DNA from 2 places in the Kluyvera sichuanensis genome. Region 1 is predicted to be linked to the other one. Evidence: predicted binding sites of a transcription regulator. Region 1 holds the regulator's gene; the other holds the start of a gene.
What was found. The regulator PhoB, encoded in region 1, activates phosphate uptake and scavenging genes when phosphate is short. The targets are predictions, from matches to a motif close to CTGTCATAAAACTGNCNNAT.
Positions count from the first base shown of each region.

Region 2: the regulator PhoB is predicted to act here: its motif matches at 5,725-5,744, upstream of pstS (phosphate ABC transporter substrate-binding protein PstS).

Region 1 is NZ_CP162271.1:4,850,845-4,863,029, forward strand. Features, by position in the region: gene AB2B48_RS23025 (YaiI/YqxD family protein) at 1-225, shown strand, start outside; gene aroL (shikimate kinase AroL) at 499-1,023, shown strand; gene AB2B48_RS23035 (AroM family protein) at 1,318-1,995, shown strand; gene ppnP (pyrimidine/purine nucleoside phosphorylase) at 2,074-2,358, shown strand; gene rdgC (recombination-associated protein RdgC) at 2,399-3,310, opposite strand; gene mak (fructokinase) at 3,398-4,300, shown strand; gene sbcC (exonuclease subunit SbcC) at 4,400-7,540, opposite strand; gene sbcD (exonuclease subunit SbcD) at 7,537-8,739, opposite strand; gene phoB (phosphate response regulator transcription factor PhoB) at 8,931-9,620, shown strand; gene phoR (phosphate regulon sensor histidine kinase PhoR) at 9,642-10,937, shown strand; gene brnQ (branched-chain amino acid transporter carrier protein BrnQ) at 11,347-12,185, shown strand, end outside.
Region 2 is NZ_CP162271.1:3,699,338-3,711,522, reverse strand. Features, by position in the region: gene glmS (glutamine--fructose-6-phosphate transaminase (isomerizing)) at 1-1,408, shown strand, start outside; gene sgrR (HTH-type transcriptional regulator SgrR) at 1,558-3,315, opposite strand; gene AB2B48_RS17840 (shikimate 5-dehydrogenase) at 3,410-4,228, shown strand; gene AB2B48_RS17835 (fructose-specific PTS transporter subunit EIIC) at 4,277-5,650, shown strand; gene pstS (phosphate ABC transporter substrate-binding protein PstS) at 5,820-6,860, shown strand; gene pstC (phosphate ABC transporter permease PstC) at 6,934-7,893, shown strand; gene pstA (phosphate ABC transporter permease PstA) at 7,893-8,783, shown strand; gene pstB (phosphate ABC transporter ATP-binding protein PstB) at 8,835-9,608, shown strand; gene phoU (phosphate signaling complex protein PhoU) at 9,744-10,469, shown strand; gene bglG (transcriptional antiterminator BglG) at 10,784-11,620, shown strand; gene bglF (PTS beta-glucoside transporter subunit IIABC) at 11,752-12,185, shown strand, end outside.

The DNA of each region.
Region 1 (12,185 bases):
CCGCTGGCGGCTGAGGTGTTAGAAAAGGGCGGCGCGGCGCTGAATCCTCGCGGTGAACGCTACAGCGAGGCGACCATCAAAGAGCGCTTAACCCTGCGTGATTTTATGGACACCATGCGCTCCAGCGGTATTCAGACCGGCGGGCCTGCGGCGCTCTCCCAACGCGATCGCCAACAGTTTGCCGCTGAGCTGGATAAATGGCTGCTGGCGGTCAAACGCGGCTGACGTGATTTCTGTCACATAAATGTGCTACCTTTTGCCGCGATGTCCGGCTTGTCAAAGTCAGGTACTTTCATGTACTGTTAGCGACACGCTTTGTGGCATGTTTTTTTTACGCTTAATTTGCGCATTATAGCAGCGTGTAGCGGTAAAATAGGTCTCCAGCCATATCAGAATGTAATATAAAGTTTACACTTACTTGTGTACTAGTTTGGTGATATCATTGGCGCATCATCTACACATCCCGCATTTACGCGTCATCAGGGGGAATTCCAGGTCATGACACAGCCGATTTTTCTTATCGGAGCCCGAGGCTGCGGAAAAACGACGATAGGTCAAGCGCTTACCCATGCCTGCCATTTTCACTTTGTTGATACTGACCTGGCGTTACAGCAGCAGTCCGGCATGAGTGTGGCGGAGATTGTTGACCTCGAAGGCTGGGCGGGATTTCGCGCACGCGAGACCCAGACGCTGATGTCGGTCACCCAACCGAGCACGGTGGTGGCAACGGGCGGCGGTATTATTCTTGCACCCGTTAACCGCGAATTTATGCGCCAGAACGGTGTGGTTATCTATTTGAACGCCCCGGTACCGGTTCTGGCGCGTCGTCTGGAAGCCTTTCCAGAAGAGTCCCAGCGCCCGACGCTGACCGGTAAACCGATTAGCGAAGAAGTGGCGGAAGTACTGGCGCAGCGAGATGCGCTGTACCGTGAAACCGCTCATTACGTTGTTGATGCCTCTGCGGCACCAGAACGTGTTGTCACGCTGATTCTTGATGCTCTGCACCTGGCCACGGCCAGCTAGCAGGGCACGTCCGCTCTCCCTCTTTATTCTGCGTTTTCTCCTCCTCAGGTTTTACCTCTGACTGCCGATATAACCATTTTTTATTTGTGGCTATATTGCGCGTAAGTCACATTTTTGGCTTATCATTAATGTTATAGAAACGTTAAAATCAAAATTTATCAGGAGAGTACTGGAAATAACGGGAATCTTTACATTCTGCCCGGCGGATGAACTGCTACGCTTTTGAGCGGTATTTTTCATCCATCCAGGTGGCTATGTGTAAAGCGAGCATAAGAGAAGCAGAAGGTAGATAACATGAGTGCAACGATGGCGATTCTTACGATAGGGGTCGTGCCCGTGAGTGAAGTATTGCCGCTATTGACCGAGCACATCAGGGAAGATCAAATCACCCACATTAGCCTGTTAGGCAAAATGAGCCGTGTGGAAGTCATGGAAGAGTATGCACCAGAACCCGGTGAAGAACGTTTGCTGGTTCTGTTAAATGATAACCAGTTTGCTGAAGTTTCCCGCCTGAAAGTCGAGCACAGCCTGCAGGCCGTGATTGAGGTGCTGGACAATCAATCCTACGACGTCATTCTGCTACTGAATACGTTTAAATTACGCAGTATGGTGGCGCGCAATGCGATTCTGCTGGAGCCCCAGCGTATTATTCCACCGTTGGTCGCCTCTATCGTTGAGGGACATCAGGTCGGGGTGTTGGTCCCCGTGGAAGCCATTCTCGATGCCCAACAGGAGAAGTGGCGGATGCTGTCCAATTTGCCTTACTACGCGCTGGCTAACCCGCTTCGCGATACCGACCAGCACCTGATTTCAGCCGGCAACTCGCTGCTGGATCAAGGCGCTGATGTGCTGGTGCTAGACTCACTGAGTTATCACCAGCGTCACCGTGACCTGCTACAAAAGGCGCTGGATGTGCCGGTTCTCTTGTCGAATGTGCTGGTGGCCAGACTGGCGGCAGAATTATTGTGTTAAGCGTATGATTTCGCGTGACAGGTTTCTGTTCGCAACCCTATATTGGTCTTTTGACGACGAGATAATAAGGGCCTGTTTATGCTTCAGAGCAACGAATACTTTGACGGAAAAGTGAAATCCATTGGCTTTACCAGCAGCAGCACGGGTCGTGCCAGCGTGGGCGTGATGGCGGAAGGCGAATACACCTTCGGTACCGCGCAGCCGGAAGAGATGACGGTGATTAGCGGCGCGCTGAACGTGCTGTTACCGGGTGAAATCGAATGGAAAGTCTATTCCGCAGGGGAAGTGTTCAACGTGCCGGGCCACAGCGAGTTTAACCTGCAGGTTGCAGAGCCAACCTCTTATCTGTGCCGCTATCTGTAATCCATCCCCTTCCTGCTGAGGCAGGAAGGGAATTTCCCACTTAACGCTGGGCTTCGCCGCCTAAACCTTCTACCAGGCTTTTAATCATTGCAGCCAGTTCGCCGGTCATCAGAATAAAGTCCGCGTCGAAACGCTGAGCATAATCATCTCGGTCGATATCTTCGTTCTGATCGCGCAGTTCGTCACAGAACTTCAGACGCTTGATGGAACCGTCATCGCACATCACAAATTGAATGCGCTGCTGCCAGTCGAGCGCCAGCTTGGTCACCAGCTTACCGGCTTCGATATGACAGGCTATCTCATCGCACACCAGATCTTGTTTCTTCGCGCGGATCACGCCGCCGTCTTCGAGGATCGCTTTCAGCTCGGCTTCATCCAGAATCTGGAAACTTTGCGCCGCCGATCCGGAACGCACCCATTCGGTCAGGGTCAGTTCGATTGGATTTTCCAGCGTCAGCGGCACCACTGGCAGCGAGCCGAGGCTTTTACGCAGCAGCGCCAGCGTATCTTCCGCCTTTTTGGCGCTGGCGCAGTCGACCATAATCAGATCGTTAACGGTGTCGATCCACATCATCGTCTGGCTGAAACGGCTGAAAGCGCGCGGCAGCAGAGAGTGCAGGACTTCATCCTTCAGCGAATCTTTTTCGGTTTTCTTGAGCTTGCGGCCTTGATCGGCTTCGAGCTTTTGGATCTTCGCTTCCAGCGCTTGTTTAATCACCGGAGAGGGCAGGATCTTCTCTTCTTTGCGGGCGCAAATGATGATCTGACCATTTACTGTGTGCGTCAGCGCATCGCTGTGTGAGCCCATCGGCGGTACCCAGCCGGTTTTTGCCATATCCTGGCTGCCGCATGGGGTGAAGGTCATCTCAGCGAGCTGTTTCTCCATCTCTTCCGCGCGCAGGGAGATGTCGCGGCTGAGACGATAAACCATTAAATTTTTGAACCACAGCATGATAATTTCCACGGTGTTGTCGTTAAATCAGCGGGCAATGATAACGAATTGTCCTCGCCCTTGCATTGTTTTAAACAGGAGTTATGAATGCGAATTGGTATCGATCTGGGTGGAACGAAAACCGAAGTCATCGCGCTAAGCGACCAGGGTGAGCAGCTTTATCGCCACCGTTTGCCGACGCCACGTGATTATCAGCAAACCATTGAGAACATTGCGCATCTTGTTGCTCTCGCCGAAGAGGCAACCGGGCAAACGGGCACGGTTGGCATGGGCATTCCTGGCTCAATTTCCCCCTATACCGGGGTGGTGAAAAACGCCAACTCGACCTGGCTCAATGGCCAGCCGTTTGATAAAGACCTCAGTCGCCGCCTGAATCGTGAAGTGCGGTTGGCGAACGATGCTAACTGCCTGGCGGTATCTGAAGCGGTGGACGGTGCGGCAGCAGGGGCGCAGACGGTGTTCGCGGTGATCATCGGTACCGGCTGCGGCGCGGGCGTGGCGTTGGGAGGCCGTGCGCACATCGGCGGTAACGGTACGGCGGGCGAGTGGGGACATAATCCGTTGCCGTGGATGAACGACGACGAGCTGCGCTTCCGGGCAGAAGTCCCGTGTTATTGCGGTAAGCAAGGCTGTATTGAAACCTTTATTTCCGGCACCGGCTTTGCTACGGATTATCACCGCCTGAGCGGTAATCCACTAAAAGGCAGTGAGATTATACAGCTAGTGAGCGAAGGCGACGCGCTGGCCGAGCAGGCGCTGAGTCGTTACGAGCAGCGGCTGGCGAAATCGCTGGCGCACGTGGTGAATATTCTCGACCCTGACGTGATTGTGCTGGGCGGTGGGATGAGCAACGTTGAGCGTTTGTATCAGACGGTACCGCAGCTGGTGAAAGCGTGGGTATTCGGCGGTGAGTGTGAAACACCGATTCGCAAGGCGCTGCACGGGGACTCCAGTGGGGTACGTGGGGCGGCGTGGTTGTGGCCAGCGTGATGTTGCCCTCACCCTAACCCTCTCCCAAAGGGAGAGGGAACCGTTCGGTATCGCTTTTCTCCCTCTCCCTCCGGGAGAGGGCCGGGGTGAGGGGAAACCTCACTCCACGCTAAACATTTTATCCAACCGGCTATATCCCAACCCGTTAATCTTCTTCACCTTAATCTGTACCGGAATCCGCTCTTTCATCGCCTCAACGTGGCTAATCACGCCGATGATTTTACCGCTGGCGTTGAGCGTATCCAGCGCGTCCAGCGCCGTGTCCAGCGTTTCGCTATCCAGCGTGCCGAAGCCTTCATCAAGGAACAGCGAATCGATGCGCGTTTTATGGCTCACCAGGTCGGAGAGCGCCAGCGCCAGCGAAAGGCTGACGAGGAAGCTTTCGCCGCCGGAGAGGGTGCGGGTATCGCGCACCGCGTCCGCCTGCCAGGTATCGACCACTTCCAGTTCCAGCGCGTCGCTGACCTTGCGCTGAAGCAGATAGCGACCGTGCAGGCGACTGAGCTGTTCGTTGGCGAGCCACACCAGATTATCCAGCGTCAGCCCCTGGGCAAATTTGCGGAACTTATCGCCCTCTTTAGAGCCAATCAGCGCATTCAGATGTGCCCAGTCCTCCAGCGCGGCGCTGGCTTTTTCTATCTCCAGGAACAACGACTGCTGCTGCTGGCGATTCTCTTCATCCTGTTTCAACTGCTGGCGCAGCTCGCCCTGGCGTTCGCTGTTTTCACGCAGTTGGCGGGAAATGTGCTGGAGCTGCGTCTGGACATCTGCCAGCGTTAACGCCTCGCTCAGTGTTTCCGGACGCTGAGTCAGATGACGCTGTATTGCCTCCTGCGCCTGTGCCGCTAACGTCTGGCGCTGCTGATGCTGCGTTTCCAGCGTCTGTTTTAGCTGCTCCAGACGAAGACGTTCCGCGTTGTCCAGCAGGGCGCGAAGGAAGTCCTGGCGATTGCTAAAGTGCGACTCGGCCAGCGCCTGGTCGAAGGCCTGCTCGGCCTGTTGCAGACGTTGTTTCTCCTGCGCTTCTTGCTGCTGGAGCGTGTGCCACTGGCTCTCCAGCGACACGCAATCATGGTGTACCTGCTGCCAGCCGTCGAGCGCCACCGGGTGGGCATCTTCAGGGTTTTGCACCGCAGGAAGGGTGTCGAGCAGCGGTTGGATCAGCACGAGTTGCTGCTGAATCTCCAGACTCTGTTTCTGCTGCTGCTGCCAGCGCTGGGTATCCGCTTCACGGGCAGCCAGCCAGCGGTGCGCTTCGTCGGGCTGCGGAAGGGCAAGGCCGAAGCCAGCGAGCGTCTGGGTAAGCAAAGCGGTACGCTGCGCCAGTTCATCCTGCTGCTGGGTGTACTGGGTACGTAGCTCACGGATTTGCGCGTCGAGCGTCAGGCGCTGGCTGTAGTGATAGCGCTGCTGTTCGGCCTCTTCCTGCGCTGCCAGCCAGCCGTTGATATCGTCAGCAGGCTGTAGCGTGATATCCAACCCCTGAATGACCGTCTGCCACTGTGATGTAAGTGCTTGCTCTCGCTCACAAAGCGTCGCCAGCTCGGCATTTTCCAGCTGCTGCTGTTTTTCCAGCGCGGCCTGCTGACCGCGCAGCGTGGCGCCTTCTTCAGCGAGTCGGGCAACCTCTTTTTCCAGCGCATCGCGGCGGGCTTTGTTGGCATCCAGGGTTAACGCCTGGTACTCCGCCAGCGCCGGGTGGCTGGTTGAGCCGCACAACGGGCAAGGCGCGCCTGGCTGCAAACGCGCGCGCTCAGCCTCGAGGCGTACGATCGTTGCCTCCAGCTCGCAGATGGCATTGACGTCATCGCGCTGCTGCTTTTTCTCTTTATAGACCTGACGGAGTTGGGTGAGCCCGGCGGTCAGCGTCTCCAGCTGTTGCTGGCGCTGCTGCTGTGCGTGTAAAAGCTGCTGGCGGCGCGTTTGCAGCGGGATGAACTGCGAATGCAGTGCGCTTAGCTGCTGGCGCAGCGGGCGGCTGGCCGCGTGCTGGGCAATTTGCCCGGCCACTTCTTCCTGAGTCAGCGTCAACGCCGAAGGCGGCAATTGGGCGAGCTGTTTTTCCAGCTCAGCCAGACGCTGTGTGGCGGTCTCTAGCTGAACGCGTTCACGGGCCTGTTGACTGAAGGCGCTACGCCAGCCGGTCAGTTCCCCCAGCCACTGCTGGATGTGTTCGTTTTCCTGCAGCCACTGCTGAAGCTGGCTTTGGGTCTGCTGGAGCGTGGTGGCCTGCTGCTCAGCGCTCACTCGGATACGGTCGCGAAGGCGGCGGGAGTCATGTAAGCGAGTATTTACTTGCTCTACTAACTGGTGGGTTTTCGCCACCGTGGCGGCCTGTTCCTGTAGCTGCGTCCAGCGCGGGCGTAACGCTTCCGCAGGCTGCGCCCGGTTGAGCGCAGCAAGCTGTGGCTGCGCTTCTTCCAACGCCTGGTGGGCAGTATTAAGCGACTGCTGGTGGGTTTTCCCGTCCTGTTCCAGCTCCTGCTGACGGGTGAGCCACTGCTGATGCAGTGCGGCGACGGTCTGCTGTTGTTGCCACTGCTGCTCGTCAGAAGTAAGCGCCTGCAAACTCTGTGTCAGGGTCTGCTGCTGCTCTTCGCTCAGCAGGACTACGCCGCTGGCCTGCGCCTGAAGCTTCTCCAGTTCGCCACGTGCCTGCTTATGTTTTTCAAAGACCTGTGCGGAGATCTGACCATAAATTTCAGTGCCGGTCAGCTCTTCGAGTAACTCAGCACGTTCTTTTGGCTCGGCGTTGAGGAAGGCGGCAAACTGGCCCTGAGAGAGCATCATCGAGCGGGTAAAACGACCGTAGTCGAGGCCGGTCAGCGAGGCGGTCATCTCCAGTTTGTCTTTAATTTTGTCCGCCAGAATTTGCCCGTCGTCGCAGCGCGCCAACTCGACGCGCGGCGCCTGTAGGTTGCCGTCCGGTTGGTTACGGGCGCGGTTCTGGCTCCAGAAGGCGCGATAGGCCACGCCCTGAACCTCGAACTCGACTTCCGCCAGGCACTCGGCAGTGTCGCGGGTCATCAGGTCATTTTGCGACTGGGAGACGTTACTTAAGCGCGGCGTCTTGTGGTACAGCGCCAGGCAGATGGCATCCAGCAGCGTGGTTTTCCCCGCGCCGGTTGGGCCGGTAATAGCAAACAGACCGTTACTGGCAAACGGCTCCTGGGTGAAGTCGATTTTCCACTCGCCCTTGAGCGAGTTAAGGTTTTTCAGGCGCAGGCTGAGAATTTTCATGGCTGTTCCTCCTCACCAAGACTCTGGAGGGTGTCATTAAACAGCGCGTGCAGGCGCTGTTGCTGCGGCTCCTCCAGCGTTTCCAGCGCCAGACGACGCTGAAACACCTCTTCGACGCTCAATTCGCTCAAGGTTTCGCGCTCAAGGCTTGCCAGAATGCGCTGGCGTTGTTCACGACTGCGGCGCACCAGCAGCACGTCGACCGGCAGGTCATCGGTGATGGCCTGAATTTTACGTTGAATATCATGCAGGTATTCGTCGCTGGTGATTTCAATATCCACCCAGGTGCTCGGCTCTGCGGCGGCATCGCGCCATTCGGCTAGCTGGGCGCTGATAGCGTCAAAATCGCCTTTGATTACCGCCAGCGGCTGAGTCACGGGCACGGTAAGCGGCGTGACGTCGGCAAGCTTGCCGTCGGTGAAGCTCACCAGATTGACGCTTTTGGCTTTGCCGGTTTCATCAAAGCTGAGGGCGATAGGCGAACCGCTGTAGCGAATATGCTCGCTGCCACCGATTTTCTGCGCCCGGTGGATGTGGCCCAGCGCGATATAGTCGGCAGGCGGGAAGTTTTGCGCCGGAAATGCGTCCAGTGTGCCAATATAAATGTCGCGCACCGCATCACTTTTGCTGGCCCCGACGGTAGTCAGATGGCCGCTGGCAATAATCGGCAGCGTGGCATCGCCGCGCAGTTCACAAGCCTGCTGGTATTGCTGCTGGTAATAGTCGGTAATGCTCGCCAGCACCTGCTGGACTTTTTCGCCGCCGGAGAGCCCCGCCTGGCTGGTAATAATGTCACGCGGGCGCAGGAACGGCACCGGGCAGAACACCGCGCCGGGCGTGCCGTCGCGGCGATTCAGAATAAAGGGCTCATGACCGGCACTGGCAATCACCGTGGTATTCAGAAATGAGAGAATATCGCGGGATTCATTCAGCGTTGCCACGGAGTCATGGTTGCCCGCCAGCACCACCAGATGGCAGCCGGTCTGCTGCAAATTGACCACAAATCGGTTGTACAGTTCGCGCGCATAGCTTGGCGGGGAGCCGGTATCGAAGATATCGCCCGCGACAATAATAGCATCCACCTGCTCATGTTCGGCGGTGGTGAGCAGCCAGTTCAGGAACGCGTCATGTTCAGCCGCGCGGCTTTTGCTGTAGAAGTTCTGGCCAAGGTGCCAGTCCGAAGTGTGGATGATGCGCATAGCGGTTCCGTGAGAAGTGGCGTAAAGTTGATTATAAACATCAGCCTACGTTGAGGTCGATGAGCGCGTTTTGAGAGTGTCATAAACGGTAAACCGCGATCATCTAACGGTCATGTTTTTCATAAATCTGTCATAAATCTGACGCATAATGACGCCGTATATAATACTGATGTCTAAAAACAGGGCAAATAATGGCAAGACGTATTCTGGTCGTTGAAGATGAAGCGCCAATCCGCGAGATGGTCTGTTTCGTTCTGGAGCAAAACGGTTTTCAGCCGGTGGAAGCAGAAGATTACGATACCGCTATCAGCAAACTGAATGAACCCTGGCCCGACCTTATTCTGCTCGACTGGATGTTACCGGGCGGTTCGGGACTGCAATTTATTAAGCATATCAAACGTGAAGCGCTGACGCGTGACATTCCGGTGGTGATGCTGACTGCCCGTGGTGAAGAAGAAGACCGCGTGCGGGGCCTCGAAACCGGCGCCGACGATTACATCACCAAACCTTTCTCGCCAAAAGAGCTGGTCGCCCGCATTAAAGCGGTGATGCGCCGTATTTCGCCGATGGCGGTGGAAGAGGTGATTGAGATGCAGGGGCTGAGCCTTGACCCGACCTCTCACCGCGTGATGACCGGTGAAAACCCGCTGGATATGGGGCCAACCGAATTTAAGCTGCTGCATTTCTTTATGACGCACCCGGAGCGCGTGTACAGTCGCGAACAGCTGCTGAACCACGTTTGGGGTACCAACGTTTATGTTGAAGACCGTACCGTCGACGTGCATATTCGTCGTCTGCGTAAGGCGCTGGAACACAGTGGTCATGACCGCATGGTGCAAACCGTTCGCGGCACGGGTTATCGTTTCTCTGCCCGTTTCTAATTTTTGACAGGAGTGTGACGCGTGCTGGAACGGCTGTCATGGAAAAGGCTGGTGCTGGAGCTGCTGTTATGCTGTCTCCCGGCCGCGATACTGGGACTGATTTTTGGTTATCTGCCGTGGTTTTTACTGGCGGCGGTGACCGGGCTGCTCATCTGGCATTTCTGGAATTTACTGCGACTCTCCTGGTGGCTTTGGGTCGACCGAAGTATGACCCCTCCGCCGGGACGCGGCAGCTGGGAGCCCTTGCTCTATGGGCTTAACCAGATGCAGCTGCGTAATAAAAAACGCCGCCGCGAGCTGGGTAATCTGATTAAACGCTTCCGTAGCGGTGCCGAGTCGCTGCCAGATGCGGTGGTGCTCACCACCGAAGAGGGGGCCATTTTCTGGTGTAATGGCCTGGCCCAGCAGTTGCTGGGGCTTCGCTGGCCCGACGATAGCGGGCAGAACATCTTAAACCTGCTGCGTTACCCCGAATTTACCCAACACCTCAAAAAGCGCGATTTCTTAAAGCCGTTGCATCTGGTGCTGAACAGTGGTCGCCATCTGGAAATCCGCGTGATGCCGTACACCGACCGTCAGCTGCTGATGGTGGCGCGCGATGTCACACAGATGCACCAACTGGAAGGGGCGCGGCGAAACTTCTTCGCCAACGTCAGTCATGAGCTGCGCACGCCGCTGACCGTACTGCAGGGCTACCTGGAGATGATGCAGGAGCAGGTGCTGGAAGGGAACGTGCGTGAGAAAGCGCTGCACACCATGCGTGAGCAGACGCAGCGTATGGAAGGGCTGGTTCGACAGCTGCTGACGCTCTCTAAAATCGAGGCTTCACCGACGCTGGCGTTGAACGAAAAGATTGATGTGCCAATGATGCTGAAGGTGGTGGAGCGCGAGGCGCAGACGCTCAGTCAGCATAAGCATCAGTTCCATTTTGAGATTGATGAGACGCTGAAGACACTGGGTAACGAAGAACAACTGCGAAGCGCGATGTCGAACCTGGTCTATAACGCGGTAAACCATACGCCGGAAGGCACGTTGATTACCGTACGCTGGCAGCGTGCGTCGCATGGGGCGTTGTTCAGCGTAGAGGATAATGGCCCGGGCATTGCGCCTGAGCACCTGCCAAGACTGACCGAACGTTTTTATCGCGTTGATAAAGCACGCTCGCGGCAGACCGGCGGTAGCGGTTTGGGGCTGGCAATTGTTAAACATGCGGTTAATCATCACGATAGCCGGCTGGATATTACCAGCACGCTCGGCAAAGGTTCGTGTTTCAGCTTCCTGCTGCCGGAACGTTTAATTGCCAGAAATAGCGAGTAATTTCGCGCTTGTCAGCTTAACTTTCCACAGACCAGCCTCGGCTGGTCTGTTTGCTTTGCAGTCAAGTAAACGCCGCGTTATTTACGAACGTCTGATTATTTTTTGTTCGCATGATTAGCCGGATGTTTTTCTTAAATCCAGTTAATACGTCTGCCTATTTTTTCACTATCAATATAATCATCTGGTTTTGCGATCCCGTGTTGCTTTAAAACGTTATAAGCGTTTAAATTGGCCCCCATGCAGTCGTAAACAGACTGTATATGCGCGGTAAATCAAAAAACTATTCTTCTCTACGCCGCGAAGGGAGCATATCCCGCTGAGTTTATTGTCAGTTTCCTCTGCATCATTCCACAGGCGCTGACACAATAAATTTGTTTTACAACACCACATCCACAGGCTGTAGTTACATATGACCCATCAATTAAAATCGCGTGACATCATCGCTCTGGGCTTTATGACCTTCGCGTTGTTCGTTGGCGCAGGCAACATCATTTTCCCTCCAATGGTTGGTTTGCAGGCCGGTCCTCACGTCTGGACTGCCGCGATCGGCTTCCTGATTACCGCCGTTGGTCTTCCGGTGCTGACCGTGGTCGCGCTGGCAAAAGTGGGCGGTGGCGTGGATAGCCTGAGTACGCCAATTGGTAAAGTGGCGGGCGTGCTGCTCGCTACGGTCTGTTACCTGGCGGTGGGCCCGCTGTTTGCGACCCCGCGTACCGCGACCGTCTCGTTTGAAATCGGTATCGCGCCGCTGACCGGCAGCGGTGAACTGCCACTGTTCATCTACAGCCTGGTTTACTTCGCGCTGGTGATTCTGGTGTCGCTCTATCCGGGCAAACTGCTGGATACCGTGGGTAACTTCCTCGCGCCGCTGAAAATCCTGGCGCTGATTATTCTGTCCGTTGCCGCCGTGATGTGGCCAGCTGGCCCGATTAGCCACGCGATGGAAGCCTATGAAACCGCCGCGTTCTCAAATGGTTTCGTGAACGGCTATCTGACCATGGATACGCTGGGCGCGATGGTGTTTGGTATCGTTATTGTTAACGCCGCGCGTTCCCGTGGTGTGACCGAAGCGCGTCTACTGACTCGCTATACCATCTGGGCTGGCTTGATGGCCGGTGTCGGCCTGACGCTGCTGTACCTGGCGCTGTTCCGTCTGGGTTCCGACAGCGCGACGCTGGTCGATCAGAACGCGAACGGTGCGGCAATCCTGCACGCTTACGTACAGCACACCTTCGGTGGCGCGGGCAG
Region 2 (12,185 bases), 1.2 Mb from region 1:
TCTGCGTGAAGCCGTGCTGCGCGCTATTCCGCAGCTGCGTGGTGCTTACGGCACGGTGATCATGGATTCCCGTGACCCAAGCACGCTGCTGGCCGCGCGTTCCGGTAGCCCGCTGGTTATCGGCCTCGGCATGGGTGAGAACTTTATCGCTTCTGACCAACTGGCGCTGTTGCCGGTGACCCGTCGCTTTATCTTCCTCGAAGAGGGCGATATTGCCGAAGTAACGCGCCGTTCGGTTGCGGTATTCGATAAGTCCGGTGCCAGCGTGAAGCGTCAGGAGATCGAATCTAACCTGCAATATGATGCCGGCGATAAAGGTATCTATCGCCACTATATGCAGAAAGAGATCTACGAACAGCCGAACGCCATCAAAAACACCTTAACCGGGCGTATCAGCCACGGCGAAGTGGATCTCAGCGAGCTGGGCCCACAGGCCGATGTGCTGCTTTCTCGCGTTGAGCATATCCAGATTATCGCCTGCGGCACCTCCTATAACTCCGGGATGGTCGCGCGCTACTGGTTTGAATCACTGGCCGGCATGCCGTGTGACGTCGAAATTGCCTCGGAATTCCGCTATCGCAAATCGGCCGTTCGCCCGAACAGCCTGGTGATTACCCTGTCGCAGTCTGGCGAAACCGCCGATACGCTGGCTGGCCTGCGTTTGACCAAAGAGCTGGGTTACCTGGGCTCGCTGGCGGTTTGTAACGTCGCGGGTTCATCGCTGGTGCGTGAGTCCGATCTGGCGATTATGACCAACGCCGGGGCTGAAATTGGCGTGGCATCCACCAAAGCATTCACCACCCAGCTGACGGTTCTGCTGATGCTGGTGGCGAAGATGGCGCGCCTGAAAGGGGCGGATGCGTCCGTGGAGCATGAGATTGTTCATGCGCTGCAGGCGCTGCCAAGCCGCATCGAGCAGATGCTGTCTCAGGACAAACGTATTGAAGCGCTTGCAGAAGATTTCTCCGACAAGCATCACGCGCTGTTCCTGGGCCGTGGCGATCAGTACCCGATTGCCCTTGAAGGTGCGCTGAAGCTCAAAGAGATCTCCTACATTCACGCGGAAGCGTATGCCGCAGGCGAGCTGAAACACGGCCCGCTGGCGCTTATCGACGCGGACATGCCGGTTATCGTCGTCGCACCGAATAACGAACTGCTGGAAAAACTGAAATCCAACATCGAAGAGGTGCGCGCGCGCGGCGGTGAGCTGTACGTGTTTGCTGACAAAGATGCGGCGTTCAGCAACAGCGACAATATGCACATCATCGAGATGCCGCACGTGGAAGAGGTGATTGCACCTATTTTCTACACCGTGCCGCTGCAACTGCTGGCTTACCACGTGGCGCTGATCAAAGGCACCGATGTGGACCAGCCGCGTAACCTGGCGAAGTCGGTTACCGTAGAGTAAGTCAAATGTAGTACCAGGCAGAAGGCCGTCAATAGACGGCCTTTTTTTGTGCGCTGTGACAGGCGCTGTTCTTTCTCTATGGTGGCTGAAGAGCGACTAAGAGGTGCTACGCCTGTCAGCACTACGGGCACCCGGTCACATTCTCTTCTTTAAGGCCCTGGTTCAATCCAGGTGGAACGGAAATCAAACCACCCCAGATTGTTCAGATGAATCCCCCTGGCCCGGTCGGGGCCTTTGAGCTGCATCCAGTGGTGAAATAGCGGTTGTAGCCAACCTGAGCAGGTGGTTTCCCTGACCAGTTGTTCTGCGCTGAGCGTTTCGGCATGCCACTGGGTCTCCCAGCGGGCCAGCAGCGTGTCATCACCGCCGCTGATGGCGTGGCGCAGCAGAGGGGAACCCAGCAACCATGTGCCGACGTTCCATTCTTCGGGAATGGGGAAATTGACCGTCCCCAGCCAGAGATCCACATTGGCTTTACCGTTCGCCCAGTCATCGTAATTCAACTCTACACCCTCAAGTAAAATGCCCTGTTGGCGCATGATCTCTTGCATGATACCCAGGAGCATCGGAAATTCAGGGTGCTGATCGTGATAGGCCAGACGTAGTTTCGCGCAGGGCGATGGCGGCCTAAAAGGGGAAGTGCTCTGGCCCGCCTCAATAGTATGAAACCAGGAGGGCAACAGGCTACCTCCCGGTACCCAGAAGGGTCTAATTGCCTCGCTCAGATACTGGAGTAAGGTGTAGGGGCTCAGCGTTTCCCGCAGCCAGCGGCGATGTTCGGCGGAATGCCAATGTGAGGAGCCGCTATCGCATAATATAAAATAACCGCCACGCTCAAGAAACATCTCGCGCGGGTTGCCAGAAGGTTTGCCCGCTACCTGGCTAAGCCGTCCGGAAACATAATCCTTATCGCTCAGGCTGGAGCTGAGCCATGCTGCCGTGTCGTTATCCGACAGCGACTCCGCCAGGTTGTTTGTCTGCGTTAAATTCGGCCAGATAAAAACCTCCACTTCATCCAACAGCCCGCGCAAACCAAAGTAGTGGTCAAAAGCCTTAATTTGTAGATGAAAACCATTGTTTTCAACCACCTCATAAGGGCCGGTTCCTACCGGGTGTGCCGGGAAATCGGCGCGTTGTGTATGGTCAGCCGGTAGGATCATGGCATCAATATGACTGAGCAGCAGCGGCAGTCGGTTATCAGGATGCGCCAGCGTAATTTCAAGGCTCAGCGGCCCAGTGACCTGAATTGTCTGCAAGTGCGAGAATAAGGGCAGCCTGGCGCTGCGGGCCAGTGAAGCGGTAACATCGTCGATTGTCAGCTCCTGGCCATCATGCCAGAGGACGGCGGGGCGCAGATAAAAACGCCAGCGCAGTGGATCAATCTGCCGCCAGTGGTGGGCGAGATCGGCTTCGACTTCACCTTTTTCCTCATTTATGCGCGTCAGGCCGCTAAAAATCTGCCTGACCAGATGCTGCTCGGAGCGGCGCAGCGGCGTGCCGGGGCACAGGGAGGGCATTGTCCGGTAATAGGGGATGCACAGCCGCTGATAGTCAGCCCGCACGCTATAACCCAGCTTTGAACGTAGCAGTTGCGCCACCTGGTGTTTATTTTTACCCAGCAGTTGAATGGCCTGATCAACATGGCCAGACTCCAGCAACTGCTCCGCCTTTTCGCTTAACAGCTGTTCTGGTTTATAGCGCAGGTGAAGCTGGGCGCGATGCCCACGTCCGGCCTGTGATTGCCAGATGAGCCACTTTGCCTCCTGCATCTGAAGCAACAGATTACGCATATGCCGCCGGGTGCAGAACAACACATCCGCCAGCTCCTGTAGCGTCACGCTAACGGGCTTGTCGCCATAGTGCTGGAGTAGCTTTAAGTATTTTTGTTCAGTGTGCTGGGTTGCCATAAAAGGTGAAATTTCCCGAACGGGAATGAGCAATTTTTAATATCCCCTTTTTAGCCGATGATTTTCTCTATCGCAACTTCTATGAGGATTCATCATGACAAAGCGCATTAATAAAGATACTCAGGTCTGCATGTCCCTGGCGGCACGCCCGAGTAATTTCGGTACACGCTTTCACAACTATCTGTACGAAGCGCTGGATCTCAATTATCTCTACAAAGCCTTTTCGCCGACCGATCTTACGCAGGCCATTAGCGGCGTGCGCGGTCTGGGGATCCGCGGGTGCGCGATCTCTATGCCATTTAAGGAAGCCTGCATTCCGCTGGTGGATGAACTGGATGCTTCTGCTCAGGCCATTCACTCAGTTAATACCATTGTGAATACCAATGGCCATCTGAAGGCGTACAACACGGATTACATTGCAATAGCTCGCTTGCTGGCGAATTACAAGGTCTCTCCCGACTTGGTGTTTGCTTTGCGTGGCAGCGGTGGTATGGCAAAGGCGGTAGCCTGCGCGCTGAAAGACGCGGGGTTTACGCGTGGCTATATTGTCGCGATTGATGAAGCGTCAGGTAAACAACTGGCCGAACTCTATGGCTATGAATGGCGCCCGGATACCGACGGTATTGAAGCCGATTTGTTAATTAACGCCACGCCTATCGGAATGACTGGCGGTAATGATGCCGACAAACTCTCTTATTCCGAACAGGAAGTTGATAAGGCGAGCGTTATCTTTGATGTGGTGGCGCTACCGCCCGTCACGCCGCTAATCCGCTACGCCCGTGAACGCGGTAAAACTGTGATTACCGGTTCCGAAGTGTTTGCTATTCAGGCCGTGGAGCAATTTGTCCTTTATACCGGGATTCGCCCGGATGACGCGCTGTTCCAGAAAGCAGCGGCTTGGTCACGTCTGTAACATTTTTTCCTGCATTTTCTTTAAATTAAAAGAACAGGGTACCCTACTATGACTAAAAAAATTGTTGCTGTGACGGCCTGCCCAACGGGCGTCGCCCATACCTTTATGGCTGCCGAAGCGCTGGAAATTGAAGCCCGCAAGCGTGGCGATTGGATTAAGGTTGAAACCCGCGGTTCCGTCGGGGCGAAAAATACACTGACCGCGGAAGAGATAGCGCAAGCGGACGTGGTGATTATCGCGGCAGATATTGAGCTGGATCTGTCAGGCTTTGTTGGCAAAAAACTCTATCGCACCAGTACCGGCGCGGCGCTAAAAAAGAGTGCGCAGGAAATGGAGAATGCTTTCAATAGCGCCGAGGTCTATCTGGGGAGTGCCGGGCGTTCTTCTTCATCTGGTAAAACAGAGCTACCCGGCGTTTATAAGCACTTAATGACCGGCGTATCCCATATGCTTCCCTTGGTGGTTGCGGGAGGGTTGTGTATCGCACTCTCTTTTGTCTTCGGTATCCAGGCCTTCAACGAGCCGGGCACGCTGGCGGCTGCGCTATTTCAAATTGGTGGTAAGGCGGCCTTTGCCCTGATGGTGCCAGTACTGGCTGGATTTATTGCCTTCTCAATTGCCGATCGTCCGGGTCTGGCCCCGGGGCTTATCGGTGGGATGCTGGCCAGTCTGTGCGGTGCCGGTTTCCTGGGTGGGATCGTGGCCGGTTTCCTGGCAGGTTACAGCGCACGATTTCTGGCGCAGAATATTAAGCTGCCAGCGTCAATGGAAGCGCTTAAGCCGGTACTGGTTCTGCCGTTACTGTCTACGCTGATTACCGGCCTAATCATGATTTACGTGGTGGGTGGCCCGGTGTCTGCGGTGATGGAAGGGCTGACGACGTTCCTGGGGAATATGACCTCTACGAATGCTATCTTGCTGGGAATGTTGCTGGGTGCAATGCAAGGTTTTGACCTTGGCGGGCCGGTGAATAAAGCTGCGTATACCTTCGGTGTCGGTTTGCTGGCTTCTCATTCGTATATGCCGATGGCGGCCATTATGGCGGCAGGGATGGTACCGGCATTAGGGATGGGCGTCGCGACCTGGGCGGCCAGAGCGAAATTCAATACCTCTGAGCATGAAGCGGGTAACGCATCCTTTATCCTGGGGCTGTGCTTTATCTCTGAAGGGGCGATTCCCTTCGCTGCGCGTGATCCTATGCGTGTGATCCCTTCCACGATGGTCGGTGGCGCAATCGCCGGGGGACTATCCATGTATTTCGGTTGCACATTGATGGCGCCGCACGGCGGCCTCTTTGTCCTGGCGATCCCACATGCGGTTGAACATGTGATGCAATATCTGCTCTCTATTGCCCTGGGCACTATTGCCTGCGGCCTGATGTATGCTCTACTGAGACCGTCTGTGGTTGCTCAAACGGCATAGTTATTATCCCACCTTTTCCGCAAGCTGGTCTGATGTCTCATTGGGCCAGCTGTTTTATTTCCATTGTCATTAAACCGTCACAAACCTTACATATAACTGTCACCTGATTGTCCTATTTTGCTCCTCGTAGCCACTAAACAATCATTTACGGATTCTTGCAGGAGACATTATGAAAGTTATGCGTACCACTGTCGCAACTGTTGTCGCCGCGACCTTATCGATGAGCGCTTTCTCTGCTTTTGCAGCAGCAAGCCTGACGGGTGCTGGTGCAACCTTCCCGGCGCCAGTGTATGCCAAATGGGCAGATACCTATCAGAAAGAGACCGGTAGCAAAGTAAACTATCAGGGTATCGGCTCCTCCGGTGGCGTAAAACAAATTACCGCTAACACCGTTGATTTCGGCGCATCTGATGCTCCGCTGTCTGACGACAAACTGGCTCAGGAAGGCCTGTTCCAGTTCCCGACCGTTATCGGCGGTGTGGTTCTGGCTGTTAACATCCCTGGCCTGAAATCCGGCGAGCTGGTGCTTGACGGTAAAACCCTGGGCGACATCTACCTGGGTAAAATCAAGAAGTGGGATGACGCTGCCATCACCAAGCTGAACCCAGGCGTTAAGCTGCCTTCTCAGAACATCGCCGTTGTGCGTCGTGCTGATGGTTCCGGTACCTCCTTCGTGTTCACCAGCTACCTGTCTAAAGTGAACGAAGAGTGGAAATCCAAAATTGGCGCGGGCTCTACCGTAAACTGGCCGACCGGTCTGGGCGGTAAAGGTAACGACGGTATCGCGGCATTCGTACAGCGTCTGCCAGGCTCCATCGGTTACGTTGAATATGCTTACGCTAAGCAGAACAACCTGGCTTACACCAAACTGGTTTCTGCCGATGGCAAGCCGGTTAGCCCGACTGAAGACAACTTTGCTAACGCCGCTAAGGGCGTTGACTGGAGCAAATCCTTCGCGCAGGACCTGACTAACCAGAAAGGTGACAACGCGTGGCCGATTACCTCCACCACCTTCATCCTGGTTCATAAACAGCAGCAGAAACCTGAGCAAGGTGCTGAAGTGCTGAAGTTCTTTGACTGGGCGTATAAAAACGGCGGCAAACAGGCGAACGAGCTTGATTACGCCACTCTGCCTCAGAGCGTGGTTGAGCAGGTTCGTGCTGCATGGAAGACCAACGTGAAAGACAGCAGCGGTAAAGCGCTGTACTGATTACGGTAGCCCGGCGGAAACGCCGGGCAACGTGTAAGCGTCGTGGCGGATTTTAAACTGGAAAGAGTGATTTATGGCTGCAACTAAGCCTGCTTTTAACCCACCGGGTAAAAAGGGTGACATGATATTCAGCGCGCTGGTAAGACTGGCTGCGCTGATTGTGCTATTGATGTTGGGCGGGATTATCGTCTCTCTGATTATCTCTTCTTGGCCAAGTATGGAGAAGTTCGGCTTCGCCTTCTTGTGGACCAAAGAGTGGGATGCGCCTAACGACATCTACGGTGCGCTGGTACCGATTTACGGTACGCTCGTGACCTCCTTTATCGCGCTGCTGATCGCCGTTCCGGTGAGCTTCGGTATCGCACTCTTCCTGACTGAACTGGCACCCAACTGGCTGAAACGCCCGTTAGGTATCGCGATTGAACTGCTGGCGGCCATTCCCAGCATCGTTTACGGCATGTGGGGGCTATTTATCTTTGCTCCGCTGTTCGCGACCTACTTCCAGGAGCCCGTCGGCAATATCCTTTCTAACATCCCGTTTGTCGGTGCACTGTTCTCCGGCCCGGCGTTTGGTATCGGTATCCTGGCGGCTGGGGTTATCCTCGCCATCATGATCATCCCGTATATCTCCGCCGTTATGCGCGATGTGTTCGAACAAACCCCGGTGATGATGAAAGAGTCGGCCTACGGTATCGGCTGCACCACCTGGGAAGTTATCTGGTGTATCGTTCTGCCGTTCACCAAAAACGGGGTCATAGGCGGCGTGATGCTCGGCCTGGGCCGTGCGCTGGGTGAAACGATGGCGGTGACCTTTATCATTGGTAACACCTACCAGCTCGACAGCGCATCGCTGTATATGCCGGGCAACAGCATTACCTCCGCACTGGCGAACGAATTCGCCGAAGCGGAATCTGGCCTGCACGTCTCCGCGTTGATGGAACTGGGTCTGATCCTGTTTGCGATTACCTTTATCGTGCTGGCGGCATCGAAGTTCATGATTATGCGCCTGGCGAAAAACGAGGGGGCACGCTAATGACGACGCTGGAAATGCAAAGCACCGCCGCGCTGGCGGAGTCTCGCCGCAAGATGCAGGCGCGTCGCCGCATGAAGAACCGCATTGCGCTGACGCTGTCGATGGCCACCATGATCTTCGGCCTGTTCTGGCTGGTGTGGATCCTGATGTCCACCGTGACCCGCGGCATCGACGGTATGTCGCTGGCGCTGTTTACCGAAATGACGCCGCCGCCAAACACGGCGGGCGGTGGCCTGGCTAACGCCCTGGCGGGCAGCGGCCTGCTGATCCTGTGGTCGACCGTTATCGGTACCCCACTGGGCATTATGGCGGGTATCTATCTGGCGGAGTACGGGCGTAAATCCTGGCTTGCTGAAGTGATTCGCTTCATTAACGATATTCTGCTCTCCGCACCCTCCATCGTGGTCGGTCTGTTCGTCTACACCATCGTGGTGGCGCAGATGCAGCACTTCTCCGGCTGGGCGGGCGTGATTGCGCTGGCGCTGCTGCAGGTACCTATCGTTATTCGTACCACCGAGAACATGCTGAAACTGGTGCCGGATAGCCTGCGTGAAGCGGCCTACGCGCTGGGCACGCCGAAGTGGAAGATGATCTCTGCTATTACGCTGAAAGCGTCTATCTCCGGGATTATGACCGGTATCCTGCTGGCTATTGCGCGTATCGCCGGTGAAACGGCTCCGCTGCTGTTTACCGCGCTCTCCAACCAGTTCTGGAGCACCGACATGATGCAGCCCATCGCCAACCTGCCGGTGACCATCTTTAAATTTGCGATGAGCCCGTTTGCTGAGTGGCAGCAACTGGCCTGGGCCGGGGTGCTGATTATCACTCTGTGCGTACTGCTGCTGAACATTCTGGCGCGCGTTATTTTCGCGAAGAAGAAACACGGTTAATTTTTTACGGCGCGGCCAACGACGGCGGCGCTGGATGAGGAAGAGATTGAGATGAGTATGGTGAACACAACTCCGGGTAAAATTTCAGTACGTGACCTGAACTTCTACTACGGCAAATTCCATGCCCTGAAGAACATCAACCTGGATATCGCCAAAAACCAGGTAACGGCGTTTATCGGCCCGTCAGGCTGCGGTAAATCGACGCTGCTGCGTACCTTCAACAAGATGTTTGAACTGTACCCGGAGCAGCGCGCAGAAGGCGAAATTCTGCTGGATGGCGATAATATTCTCACCAATACCCAGGATATCGCCCTGCTGCGTGCCAAAGTGGGTATGGTGTTCCAGAAGCCAACGCCGTTCCCGATGTCGATTTACGACAACATCGCCTTCGGCGTGCGCCTGTTTGAAAAGCTCTCCCGCACCGATATGGACGAACGCGTGCAGTGGGCTTTGACCAAGGCCGCATTATGGAACGAAACCAAGGATAAACTGCACCAGAGCGGGTACTCTCTCTCCGGTGGTCAGCAGCAGCGTCTGTGCATCGCGCGTGGTATCGCGATTCGCCCAGAAGTTCTGCTGCTGGATGAGCCGTGCTCAGCCCTTGACCCGATCTCCACCGGGCGTATCGAAGAGCTGATTACCGAGCTGAAAGAGGACTACACCGTGGTGATCGTGACTCACAACATGCAGCAGGCTGCACGTTGCTCCGACCACACGGCATTTATGTACCTGGGCGAGTTGATTGAGTTCAGTAACACGGACGATCTGTTCACCAAGCCTGCGAAGAAACAAACTGAAGATTACATTACTGGCCGCTACGGTTGATGCCCTTCAGCTTTCAAGCGATAACCGCGTTGGCTGCCTTTGCTCACCCCGGTCACGTAGTAGACTACGCTCCCGGGGATTCGCGCAGTTGCCGCCTTGTTCTCGCTCGAAATCTTTTGGGCATTTGGAGAAATGATGGATAATTTAAACCTTAATAAACATATTTCCGGCCAGTTCAACGCAGAACTGGAAAGCATCCGCACCCAGGTGATGACCATGGGCGGCATGGTAGAGCAGCAGTTGTCTGATGCGATTACCGCCATGCACAACCAGGATAGTGAACTGGCAAAGCGCGTCATCGACGGCGATAAGCACGTCAATATGATGGAAGTGGCGATTGATGAAGCCTGCGTGCGCATCATCGCCAAGCGCCAGCCAACCGCGAGCGATCTGCGTCTGGTGATGGCGATTATTAAAACCATCGCCGAGCTGGAACGTATTGGTGACGTGGCGGATAAAATCTGCCGCACCGCGCTGGAGAAATTCTCCCAGCAGCACCAGCCGCTGCTGGTCAGCCTGGAGTCGCTGGGCCGCCACACCGTGCAGATGCTGCATGACGTGCTGGACGCGTTCGCGCGTATGGATCTCGACGAAGCGGTACGTATCTATCGTGAAGATAAGAAGGTTGACCAGGAATATGAAGGCATCGTGCGCCAGCTGATGACCTATATGATGGAAGACTCGCGCACCATTCCAAGCGTGCTGACCGCGCTGTTCTGTGCGCGCTCTATCGAGCGTATCGGTGACCGCTGCCAGAATATCTGCGAATACATCTTCTACTTCGTGAAGGGGCAAGACTTCCGTCACGTGGGCGGCGATGAGCTGGATAAGCTGCTGGCGGGGAAAGACCCGAAAGAGTAAACCCTTCGCCCTCTCTTCTCCCCGGGGAGAGGGCAATATTAATCAATCTGCAAATATATATTCCCAACGGTTATATTTATAAAATCCTAAAATGATAAAAATATAATATCAGGGATGTTAGTCACAATTTCTTATACCTGCCATTGCATTTAATTCTCTGAAATACAAAAATCAACCTCAATTAATATATATAAGAATCGAAGTTCACATCGTTTTAATGACTGGATTGTTACTGCATTCGCAGGCAAAACCTGATTGCGTCAGCTTACGCTGATAATGTCGGGTTTTTTTGTCTTTAAAAAAAGGTCATACAGATGATTATGCAGATCACCAGAGTTTTAAATAATAATGTATTGGTGGTGACCAACGAAGATCGCTGTGAAAAAGTAGTCATGGGCCGAGGCATTGGTTTTCAAAAGCGCGTTGGTGAGTACATTAATACTCACGGTATTGAAAAAGAGTATGCCTTAAGCAGCCATGAATTAACCCGGCACTTAAGCGAGTTGCTGAGTCGTATTCCACTGGAGGTGATGACCACCTGCGACATTATCATTTCCCGCTCCCGCGAGCGGTTGGGCCACTTGCACGATAGTATCTACATTTCGCTTACCGACCACTGCCAGTTTGCGCTGGAGCGTGTCCGTCAGGGTATCGTGTTGCCCAATGCGCTTTTGTGGGATATCCAGCGCCTGTACCCCAAGGAGTTTCAACTGGGCGAAGAAGCGCTGGTGGTGATTCGCCAACGTCTGGGCGTACAACTTGCGAAGGATGAAGTGGGATTTATCGCCATGCACCTGGTGAGTGCGCAGATGCGAGGTTGCATGGAAGATGTTAAAGAGATCACCCAATTGATGCGGGAAATGCTGCAGCTGATTAAGTTTCAGTTTGCCATTAACTATCAGGAAGAGAGTTTGAGCTATCAGCGGTTGGTGACACATTTGAAATTCTTTGCCTACCGCATTATTGAGCATGCCTCCGTTGGCGATGAAAACCCGGAATTACAGCAGGCGGTTAAGCAGAACTATTTTGACGCCTGGGAGTGTGCGGAACGAATTGCTGCTTTTATCCGCCAGCAGCACCAGCGGGAAACCTCGTCGGAAGAGATTATGTTTCTGGCGATCAATATTGAGCGGGTTCGTAAAAACCATTAATTGAATATTGCTGGTTTGACTTCAGCATTGTTACCGCCTCGGCGGGCAAAACCTGAAGAAGATTATCTCCATCGCGGGGGTGATTTTCTTCAGGTTTTTTTTGATTGCCGCTTCGCGGTTGAGGATCACACATGACGGAATTAGCCCAAAAAATTGTGGCTGGAGTTGGTGGACGGGACAATATCATCAGCCTGATGCATTGCGCCACGCGCCTGCGCTTTAAGCTAAAGAACCACGATAAGGCGCAGGCCGAGGTGCTGAAAAATACCCCGGGCATTATTATGGTGGTGGAGAGCGGAGGGCAATTTCAGGTCGTTATTGGTAACCATGTCGCAGATGTTTTTGACGCGGTGAGCGCGCTGATTGGTTTGAATACCGATGCGTCAGCGGCGTCGGAAGACGATGCCAAAGACAGCCTGCTGAGTCGTTTTGTCTATATTATTTCAGGGATCTTTACGCCGCTTATCGGCCTGCTGGCAGCAACGGGTATCCTGAAAGGGCTACTGGCCGTAGCGCTGGTTTGCCAATGGACAACCGATCAAAGCGGCACTTATCTGCTGTTGTT